DNA from 3 places in the Streptomyces sp. NPDC005576 genome. Region 3 is predicted to be linked to each of the others. Evidence: predicted binding sites of a transcription regulator. Region 3 holds the regulator's gene; each other region holds the start of a gene.

Region 1 (3,277 bases), on a different contig from region 3:
GGATGCGGCCGGACGCCCGGCGGTGTCGGATCGGGGCGCCGGGGGCGGGCTGGCAGGATGCGGCGCCATGCAACTAGTACGACAAAAGGAAAAAAGAACAAAGAACCCGTACAGATCCGGCGTGGTCGTCCTGGTGGCCCTGCTGGGCGCCGCTCTCGCCTGCGGATGCGGCCAGGACCCCCCGGCGCCGGATCACCACGCGCACCAGGGCGCCGCCGGGGGCGACAGCAGGGCGGCGGCCGGACCCGCTCCGCAGGCCGCCCCGGTCGGCGCCCTCCTCGCGTACGCGGAGCATCTGAAGCGGCGCCAGGCGCAACGGGTCGCCGTCGCCAGGAAGTGGGGGCTGGCGGCCGTGCCCCTGGTCGCCCCCGCGCCGCCCGCCGAGAAGCCGCGGATCACCAGCCGCGCGGGGTTCGAGGTGGACGACGGCGACGAGCTGCCGCAGGTGTTCACGACCGTCCCCACCAAGGAGCGGATCGTCTTCCTCACCATCGACGACGGCGCGGAGAAGGACCCCGAGCTGCTGCGGATGATGGACGAGCTGAAGATCCCGTACAGCGCCTTCCTCAGCGACTTCCTCGCGAGTGAGGACTACGGCTACTTCGCCGCGATGCAGAAGCGGGGGGTCTCCCTCAACAACCACACCCTCACCCACCCCTATCTGCCCGGTCTCTCCTACGCCCAGCAGAAGAAGGAGATCTGCGGACAGCAGGACAGGATGGAGAAGCACTTCGGCAAGCGGCCGGTGCTCTTCCGGCCGCCGTACGGCAACTACAACCGCGACACCCTCGTCATCGCCAAGTCCTGCGGGATCAGGGCCGTGCCGCTGTGGGCGGAGGAGGCGTTCCCCGACCACATGGACTGGCGGGAGTGGGACCGTGATCTGCACCCCGGCGACATCATCCTCACCCACTTCCAGGGGCGCGAACAGTGGAAGGGGACCATGGCCGACATGGTCCGCACCGTCATGAAGGTCATCACGGGCAAGGGCTACGCGGTCGCCAGGCTGGAGGACTACGTCTGACCCGGGCCTCCGGTCCCCGGGCGTCCGATCCGTACGGCACCGTCGCCGCACAGTCACCGCACCGTCCATGCGGAAGGATGCCTGCCGCCCCCGCGCCGCCCCCGCGACTCCGGGGCAGGGCCGGGCCGACATGCCGTCACGCCTGCACCTCTGCGAGGCACCCGCGGGCAACGCCCCTGTGCCACACCCCTGTCACACCCCTGCGATACCCCTGCGCAGCACCCGGATCGCGTCCCCGGGTGGACCGTCCCGGCGTGCGGGCGACGCCACGCACGGGTACTCAATTGGCACTCCGCTTGACCGAGTGCTAATCCCGGTCATAGTCTCGGTGCTGGCACTCCCCCCTGGAGAGTGCCAGCAGTACGAGCGACAGGGCAGGTCCGGCACCCGCGACGACGGATCCGGCCCGGTCGCCGACCCAGACTGTTAAACCCCGTGAGATCTCCGAAGGGGGAGACCGGATCGTGTCGACCACCAGCTCCAAGGTTGCGATCAAGCCGCTCGAGGACCGCATTGTGGTCCAGCCGCTCGACGCTGAGCAGACCACGGCTTCCGGCCTGGTCATTCCCGACACCGCCAAGGAGAAGCCCCAGGAGGGCGTCGTCCTGGCCGTGGGCCCGGGCCGCTTCGAGAACGGCGAGCGCCTTCCGCTCGACGTCAAGACCGGCGATGTCGTTCTGTACAGCAAGTACGGCGGCACCGAGGTGAAGTACAACGGCGAGGAGTACCTCGTCCTCTCGGCGCGCGACGTCCTCGCGATCATCGAGAAGTAACTCACCCACATTTGCTGTGTGTTCTGCGCCCCTGGCCCCCTGCGAAATAACTAGCCGGGTGGCGAGGGGCGCAGTTCGTTCGAGAGGGAAAAACAGCCCATGGCGAAGATTCTGAAGTTCGACGAGGACGCCCGTCGCGCCCTTGAGCGCGGCGTCAACAAGCTTGCCGACACGGTCAAGGTGACGATCGGCCCCAAGGGCCGCAACGTCGTCATCGACAAGAAGTTCGGCGCTCCCACCATCACCAACGACGGTGTCACCATCGCGCGTGAGGTGGAGCTCGACGACCCGTTCGAGAACCTCGGTGCGCAGCTGGTGAAGGAGGTCGCCACCAAGACGAACGACGTCGCCGGTGACGGCACCACCACCGCCACCGTGCTCGCCCAGGCTCTCGTCCGCGAGGGTCTGCGCAACGTCGCCGCGGGAGCCTCCCCGGCCTCCCTGAAGAAGGGCATCGACGCCGCGGTCAAGGCCGTGTCCGAGGAGCTCCTCGCGACCGCCCGTCCGATCGAGGACAAGTCCGACATCGCCGCCGTGGCCGCGCTCTCCGCGCAGGACCCGCAGGTCGGCGAGCTCATCGCGGACGCGATGGACAAGGTCGGCAAGGACGGTGTCATCACCGTCGAGGAGTCCAACACCTTCGGCCTGGACCTTGAGTTCACCGAGGGCATGGCCTTCGACAAGGGCTACCTGTCCCCGTACATGGTGACCGACCAGGAGCGTATGGAGGCCGTCCTCGACGACCCGTACATCCTGATCCACCAGGGCAAGATCGGCTCGATCCAGGAGCTGCTCCCTCTGCTGGAGAAGGTCATCCAGGCCGGCGGCTCCAAGCCCCTGCTGATCATCGCCGAGGACGTCGAGGGCGAGGCGCTCTCCACCCTCGTCGTCAACAAGATCCGTGGCACCTTCAACGCCGTCGCGGTGAAGGCCCCGGGCTTCGGTGACCGCCGCAAGGCCATGCTCGGCGACATCGCCACCCTCACGGGTGCGACCGTCATCGCCGAGGAGGTCGGCCTCAAGCTCGACCAGGCCGGTCTGGACGTGCTGGGCACCGCCCGCCGCGTGACCGTCTCCAAGGACGACACGACCATCGTCGACGGTGGCGGCGACGGCGCCGACGTCAAGGGCCGCGTCAACCAGATCAAGGCCGAGATCGAGAACACGGACTCCGACTGGGACCGCGAGAAGCTCCAGGAGCGCCTCGCGAAGCTGGCCGGCGGCGTGTGCGTGATCCGCGTCGGTGCCGCCACCGAGGTCGAGCTCAAGGAGAAGAAGCACCGTCTGGAGGACGCCATCTCCGCGACCCGCGCCGCGGTCGAGGAGGGCATCGTCTCCGGTGGTGGCTCTTCCCTCGTCCACGCCGTCAAGGTCCTGGAGGGCAACCTCGGCAAGACCGGCGACGAGGCCACCGGTGTCGCGGTCGTCCGCCGTGCCGCCGTCGAGCCGCTGCGCTGGATCGCCGAGAACGCCGGCCTCG
Region 2 (3,277 bases), on a different contig from region 3:
ATCAAGCTCGGTCTCGTCGAGGACAAGCCGTACAAGATCTTCGGCGCCCAGGCCGAGGGCTGCTCCCCGGTCTCGACCGCCTTCAAGGCCGGTCACGACGTGGTCCGCCCGCAGAAGCCGAACACGATCGCCAAGTCCCTCGCGATCGGCAACCCGGCCGACGGCCCGTACGTCCTGGACATCGCCCGCCGCACCGGTGGCGCGGTGGAGGACGTCAACGACGAGCAGATCGTCGACGCGATCAAGCTCCTGGCCCGCACCGAGGGCATCTTCGCGGAGACCGCGGGCGGCGTGACCGTCGGCGTGACGCAGAAGCTGATCGAGGCCGGTCTGCTGGACCCGACGCTCACCACCGTCGTCCTGAACACCGGCGACGGCCTCAAGACCCTGGACGCGGTCTCCCCGACCACCGGCCTGACGGCGACCATCCGCCCGAGCCTGGACGCGTTCCGCGACGCGGGCCTCGCGGCCCACTGACCACTCCAGAACCGAGGAAGGCACTCCCCATGAGCGTCAAGGTCCGCATCCCCACCATCCTGCGCACGTACACCGGCGGCCAGGCCGAGGTCTCCGCCGAGGGCACCGTCCTCTCCGAGGTCATCGAGTCCCTGGAGAATGACCACCCGGGCATCGCCGCGCGCGTCCTGGACGACCAGGGCAAGCTGCGCCGCTTCGTCAACGTGTACGTCAACGACGACGACGTCCGCTTCGAGGGCGGCCTCCAGGCGGCCACCCCGGACGGCGCAGGCGTCTCGATCATCCCCGCCGTCGCCGGCGGCTGCTGACCGGACAGGACCGGACGGCCTTTCTCCGGAGCACCGTTGCCCCCTTCGCGTACGATGCGGAGGGGGCAATTCCGTAGGGTTGAGCGCGGTACAGTTGGGGAAGCCCCCTCCGCCGCTCGCGTCGAGCATGTGCGAGATCGAGCCGCTGCGCGACTAGAAGCAGCCAAAGTCCGGATGCCCTCTGTGCCTTAAGTGGCCTTTGTCTGGACCGACTTGCCCAAAATTCTCAGTAAATCCTCATGTTCGGGCGTTCCGTCGCGTCCAGATTTTCCGTCCGATTGACCTGTTGCAGAGGGCAGTTGGGCAGATACATTCGGCCGCGGTCGAGCGTTCCGGCGCACGCACCCTCTCCTGTCGGAGGGTGTGAGGTCTGACCCGGGTCCGCGAAGTGCGGTCCTGTGCAGGGGCCAGAAATAGGGGAGTTAGGCATGGCTCAGGGCACCGTCAAGTGGTTCAACGCGGAGAAGGGGTACGGCTTCATCGCGGTCGACGGTGGTGCGGATGTTTTCGTCCACTACAGCGCGATCCAGATGGACGGATACCGCACCCTCGAAGAGGGTCAGCGAGTTGAATTCGAGATCTCGCAAGGCCAGAAGGGGCCGCAGGCGGACATGGTCAAGCTCGCCGTGGGCTGAGATCGGACGCGGTCGGCAACGACGTTTCTCCACCACGCAGGGCCCGTACCCCCAGGGGTGCGGGCCCTGCGTGCGTGCGCGTTCCTCCGTGCCAGGACAGGGCTGTGAGGGCCCGTGGGCCGCCCGTACGGTGTCCGAAGCTTGTCCCCAGGACGAGGGAGACGCTTGCACTCGCAGGGGTCGAGTGCTAATCATTGGCGTTAGCACTCTCCAGGTGAGAGTGACAGAAACTTGGACCGGGCCGGTGAGGCCCGCAGGCGCGGCGGGGCAAGGAACCGTCGGGCACGCAGGCCGTCCGTCGCGGGCGCCTCTCGGTCCGGAGCAATCCACCCCGTCCGGGAGGACCACTTCACATGGCTAAGATCATCGCGTTCAACGAAGAGGCGCGGCGCGGTCTCGAGCGCGGGATGAACCAGCTCGCAGACGCCGTCAAGGTCACCCTCGGCCCGAAGGGCCGTAACGTCGTCCTCGAGAAGAAGTGGGGCGCGCCCACGATCACCAACGATGGTGTTTCCATCGCCAAGGAGATCGAGCTCGAGGACCCGTACGAGAAGATCGGTGCGGAGCTGGTCAAGGAGGTCGCCAAGAAGACGGACGACGTCGCCGGCGACGGTACGACCACCGCCACCGTTCTGGCCCAGGCACTCGTCCGCGAGGGTCTGCGCAACGTCGCCGCCGGTGCCAACCCGATGGCCCTCAAGCGGGGCATCGAGAAGGCCGTCGAGGCCGTCTCCGCCGCTCTGCTGGAGCAGGCCAAGGACGTGGAGACCAAGGAGCAGATCGCTTCGACCGCCTCCATCTCCGCCGCCGACACCGAGATCGGCGCCAAGATCGCCGAGGCGATGGACAAGGTCGGCAAGGAAGGCGTCATCACCGTCGAGGAGTCCCAGACCTTCGGTCTGGAGCTGGAACTCACCGAGGGCATGCGCTTCGACAAGGGCTACATCTCGGCGTACTTCGCGACCGACATGGAGCGTATGGAGACGTCCTTCGACGACCCGTACATCCTCATCGTCAACTCGAAGATCTCCAACGTGAAGGACCTCCTTCCGCTGCTGGAGAAGGTCATGCAGTCGGGCAAGCCGCTGCTGATCATCGCCGAGGACGTCGAGGGCGAGGCCCTGTCGACCCTGGTCGTCAACAAGATCCGTGGCACCTTCAAGTCCGTCGCCGTCAAGGCTCCGGGCTTCGGTGACCGCCGCAAGGCCATGCTCGGTGACATCGCCATCCTCACCGGTGGCACCGTCATCTCCGAGGAGGTCGGCCTCAAGCTGGAGAACGCGGGTCTCGACCTGCTCGGCTCCGCGCGCAAGGTCGTCATCACCAAGGACGAGACCACGATCGTCGACGGAGCCGGCGAGAGCGACCAGGTCCAGGGTCGCGTCAAGCAGATCCGTGCCGAGATCGAGAACTCCGACTCGGACTACGACCGCGAGAAGCTCCAGGAGCGTCTGGCGAAGCTGGCCGGCGGCGTGGCCGTCATCAAGGCCGGTGCCGCCACGGAGGTCGAGCTCAAGGAGCGCAAGCACCGCATCGAGGACGCGGTGCGCAACGCCAAGGCCGCCGTCGAGGAGGGCATCGTCGCCGGTGGTGGCGTGGCTCTGCTCCAGGCGTCCGTCGTCTTCGACAAGCTCGACCTGACCGGCGACGAGGCCACTGGTGCCAACGCCGTCAAGCTCGCGCTGGAGGCCCCGCTCAAGCAGATCGCCGTCAACGGTGGTCTTGAGGGTGGCGTCGTCGTGGAGAAGGTCCGCAACCTGCCGATCGGTCACGGTCTCAACGCCGCGACCGGCGAGTACGTCGACATGATCGCCGAGGGCATCATCGACCCGGCGAAGGTCACGCGCTCCGCTCTGC
Region 3 (3,277 bases):
CGGGCGGTGGTGGTAGTACGGGTTCCACGTCGTGCTGCCGCAGGGGCTCAGCGGCCGTTGAAGGCGTCCTTCAGACGGGAGAAGAGGCCCTGCTGGCCGGGCTGGAACTGCCCGGTGGGCCGCTCCTCGCCGCGGAGCTTGGCCAGCTCGCGGAGGAGGCGCTCCTGCTCCGGATCGAGCTTGCTGGGGGTCAGCACCTCGACGTGCACGATGAGGTCGCCCCGGCCGCCGCCCCGCAGGTGCGTGATGCCGCGGCCGTGCAGCGGGACCGACTGGCCGGACTGGGTGCCGGGCCTGATGTCGATCTCCTCCACCCCGTCGAGCGTCTCCAGCGGCACCTTGGTGCCGAGCGCGCCCGCCGTCATGGGGATGGTGACCGTGCAGTGCAGGTCGTCGCCGCGCCGCTGGAAGGTCGAGTGCGGCACCTCGTGGATCTCGACGTAGAGGTCCCCGGCCGGGCCGCCGCCGGGGCCGACCTCGCCCTCGCCTGCCAGCTGGATGCGGGTTCCGTTGTCGACACCCGCGGGGATCTTGACCGTGAGGGTGCGCCGCGAGCGGATGCGGCCGTCGCCGGCGCACTCCGGGCAGGGGGTCGGCACGATGGTGCCGAATCCCTGGCACTGCGGGCAGGGCCGCGAGGTCATGACCTGGCCGAGGAAGGAACGGGTGACCTGGGACACCTCACCGCGCCCGCGGCACATGTCGCAGGTCTGGGCCGAGGTGCCGGGGGCCGCGCCTTCGCCGCTGCACGTGGTGCAGACGACGGCGGTGTCGACCTGGATGTCCTTGGTGGTCCCGAAGGCCGCCTCGGCGAGGTCGATCTCCAGCCGGATCATGGCGTCCTGGCCGCGCCGCGTGCGCGAACGGGGTCCGCGCTGCGACGCCGTGCCGAAGAAGGCGTCCATGATGTCGGAGAAGTTGCCGAAGCCACCGGCGCCGAAGCCGCCCGCGCCACCGCCGCCGCCCGAGGCCGACAGCGGGTCCCCGCCGAGGTCGTAGACCTGCTTCTTCTGCGCGTCCGAGAGCACCTCGTACGCGGCGTTGATCTCCTTGAACCGCTCCTGGGTCTTCGGATCGGGGTTGACATCCGGGTGCAGCTCGCGGGCGAGCCGACGGAATGCCTTCTTGATCTCGTCCTGCGACGCGTCGCGCCGTACGCCGAGCACGGCGTAGTAGTCGGTGGCCACTTACGACTCCGCCAGGATCTGTCCGACGTAACGTGCCACTGCGCGTACCGCTCCCATCGTTCCGGGGTAGTCCATGCGGGTCGGTCCGACCACGCCGAGTTTGGCGACTGCCTCGTCGCCCGAACCGTAGCCGACCGTGACGACGGATGTGGAGGTGAGGCCCTCGTGGGCGTTCTCGTGCCCGATCCGTACGGTCATGCCCGAGTCCGTGGCCTCACCGAGCAGCTTCAGCAGAACGACCTGCTCCTCCAGCGCTTCCAGCACGGGCCGGATCACCAGGGGGAAGTCGTGCCCGAAGCGGGTGAGGTTGGAGGTGCCGCCGATCATCAGCCGCTCCTCCGTCTCCTCGACCAACGTTTCGAGGAGAGTGGTCAGGACCGTGGAAACAGTCCCGCGGTCCTCGTTCTCGAAGGATTCCGGCAGGTCCTGCACGAGCGGCGGGACGTCACTGAAGCGGCGTCCCACGACTCGGCTGTTGAGCCGGGCCCGCAGATCGGCGAGAGAGGTCTCGCCGAACGGCGCGGGGCAGTCGATCATACGCTGTTCGACCCGGCCGGTGTCGGTGATCAGGACCAGCATCAGCCGGGCCGGCGACAGGGCAAGCAGCTCCACGTGCCGCACCGTGGAGCGGGTCAGTGAGGGGTACTGGACGATGGCGACCTGCCGGGTCAGCTGCGCGAGCAGCCGTACCGTGCGGCCCACCACGTCGTCGAGGTCGACCGCCGAGTCGAGGAAACTGTGGATCGCCCGGCGCTCGGGCGGCGACAGGGGCTTGACGCCCGCGAGCCGGTCCACGAAGAGGCGGTAGCCCTTGTCCGTGGGGATGCGCCCGGCGCTGGTGTGGGGCTGGGCGATGAAACCCTCGTCCTCCAGCACCGCCATGTCGTTGCGGACGGTGGCCGGGGAGACCCCGAGCCGGTGCCGCTCGGTGAGCGCCTTGGAGCCGACCGGCTCCTCGGTGCCGACGTAGTCCTGGACGATGGCGCGCAGCACTTCAAGTCTGCGTTCGCTGAGCATCGCGCACACCTCCAGCTGTCGGTCGTGGTGGCTCTTGCCTGGCACTCGGTGCGTCTGAGTGCCAGCTTTCCCCCGGTCAGTGTACGGGGGTGGGGAGGGCACCCGGCAAGGGCGACCGGCCGCGGTCCACGAGACCGCGCAGGTCGATGCGGATAGCGTCTCCTCATGGACCTCTCTTGGGAAGAGCTGGGCTGGGAGCGGTTGGGCCACGGCGTGGGCCGGCGGCGGCTGCCGGGCTGGGACGCGACCACCGCCCTGGTGGCCGGGGCGGACCGTGCGCTGGTGCTGGACACCGGTGCGAGCCTGCGCGAGGGCGTCGGTGTGCGGATCGAGGCGCAGCGGCTGCTGGGGCGGCGGGTGACGCATGTCGCACTGAGTCATCCGCACTTCGACCACGTCTTCGGTACGGCGGCCTTCGCCGGCGCCGAGGTGTTCGGGGCGTACGGGGTGGCCGCGCTGATGCGGCGGTCGGTGGACGAGATGCACGCCGACGCGGTGCGCAACGGCCTGCCCGAGCACGACGCGGCGGAGGCGGTGGACGCGCTGGTGGTCCCCGGGCGTGAGGTGTGCCACCGCTGGACGATCGACCTGGGCGGCGGGCGCGAAGTGGTGCTGGCCAATGTGGGGCCCGGTCACACGGGCCACGATCTGGCGGTCCTGGTGCCGGGGTCCGGGTCCTCGGGGGCGCCCGCGGTGGTGCTCTGCGGGGACCTCATCGAGGAGTCGGGTGAGCCGCAGACGGGCCCCGACTCGGTGCCGGCCCGGTGGCCCGCCGCCCTGGACCGGCTGCTGGCGCTGGGCGGGGAGGACGCGGTGTACGTGCCCGGGCACGGAGCGGCGGTGGACGCGGCGTTCGTACGGGCGCAGCGGGAGCTGCTGGCGGGACGCTTCGGGGTGGGGTGAGCGGACGGCCTCCTGCCGCTGGTTCTGCGGGCGCTCGGACCTGGTGGCGCCCGGTGGGGCCCGGTCTGCCCCCGGGGCGAATTATCGTCGTGCCATGCGCAGTTACCAGCCGGACCTGACCCCGCCGTGGAAGAGGTCCGCCCCCGTGCCCGAGGTGCCCGCCGATCCCG

The links. The regulator HrcA, encoded in region 3, represses chaperone genes, less so after heat shock. The targets are predictions, from matches to a motif close to TTNGCACTCNGNNNNNCNGAGTGCNAA.
Region 1: the regulator HrcA is predicted to act here: its motif matches at 1,309-1,335, upstream of groES (co-chaperone GroES).
Region 2: the regulator HrcA is predicted to act here: its motif matches at 1,585-1,611, upstream of groL (chaperonin GroEL).

What each region holds. Positions count from the first base shown of each region.
Region 1 covers NZ_JBIAJC010000005.1:74,553-77,829, reverse strand. The annotation lists gene ACFYPN_RS10355 (polysaccharide deacetylase family protein) at 68-1,024, shown strand; gene groES (co-chaperone GroES) at 1,489-1,797, shown strand; gene groL (chaperonin GroEL) at 1,897-3,277, shown strand, end outside.
Region 2 covers NZ_JBIAJC010000015.1:38,558-41,834, reverse strand. The annotation lists gene thrC (threonine synthase) at 1-477, shown strand, start outside; gene ACFYPN_RS25630 (MoaD/ThiS family protein) at 507-785, shown strand; gene ACFYPN_RS25625 (cold-shock protein) at 1,214-1,420, shown strand; gene groL (chaperonin GroEL) at 1,774-3,277, shown strand, end outside.
Region 3 covers NZ_JBIAJC010000017.1:60,007-63,283, reverse strand. The annotation lists gene dnaJ (molecular chaperone DnaJ) at 48-1,187, opposite strand; gene hrcA (heat-inducible transcriptional repressor HrcA) at 1,188-2,204, opposite strand; gene ACFYPN_RS27425 (MBL fold metallo-hydrolase) at 2,370-3,107, shown strand; gene ACFYPN_RS27420 (DUF3097 domain-containing protein) at 3,202-3,277, shown strand, end outside.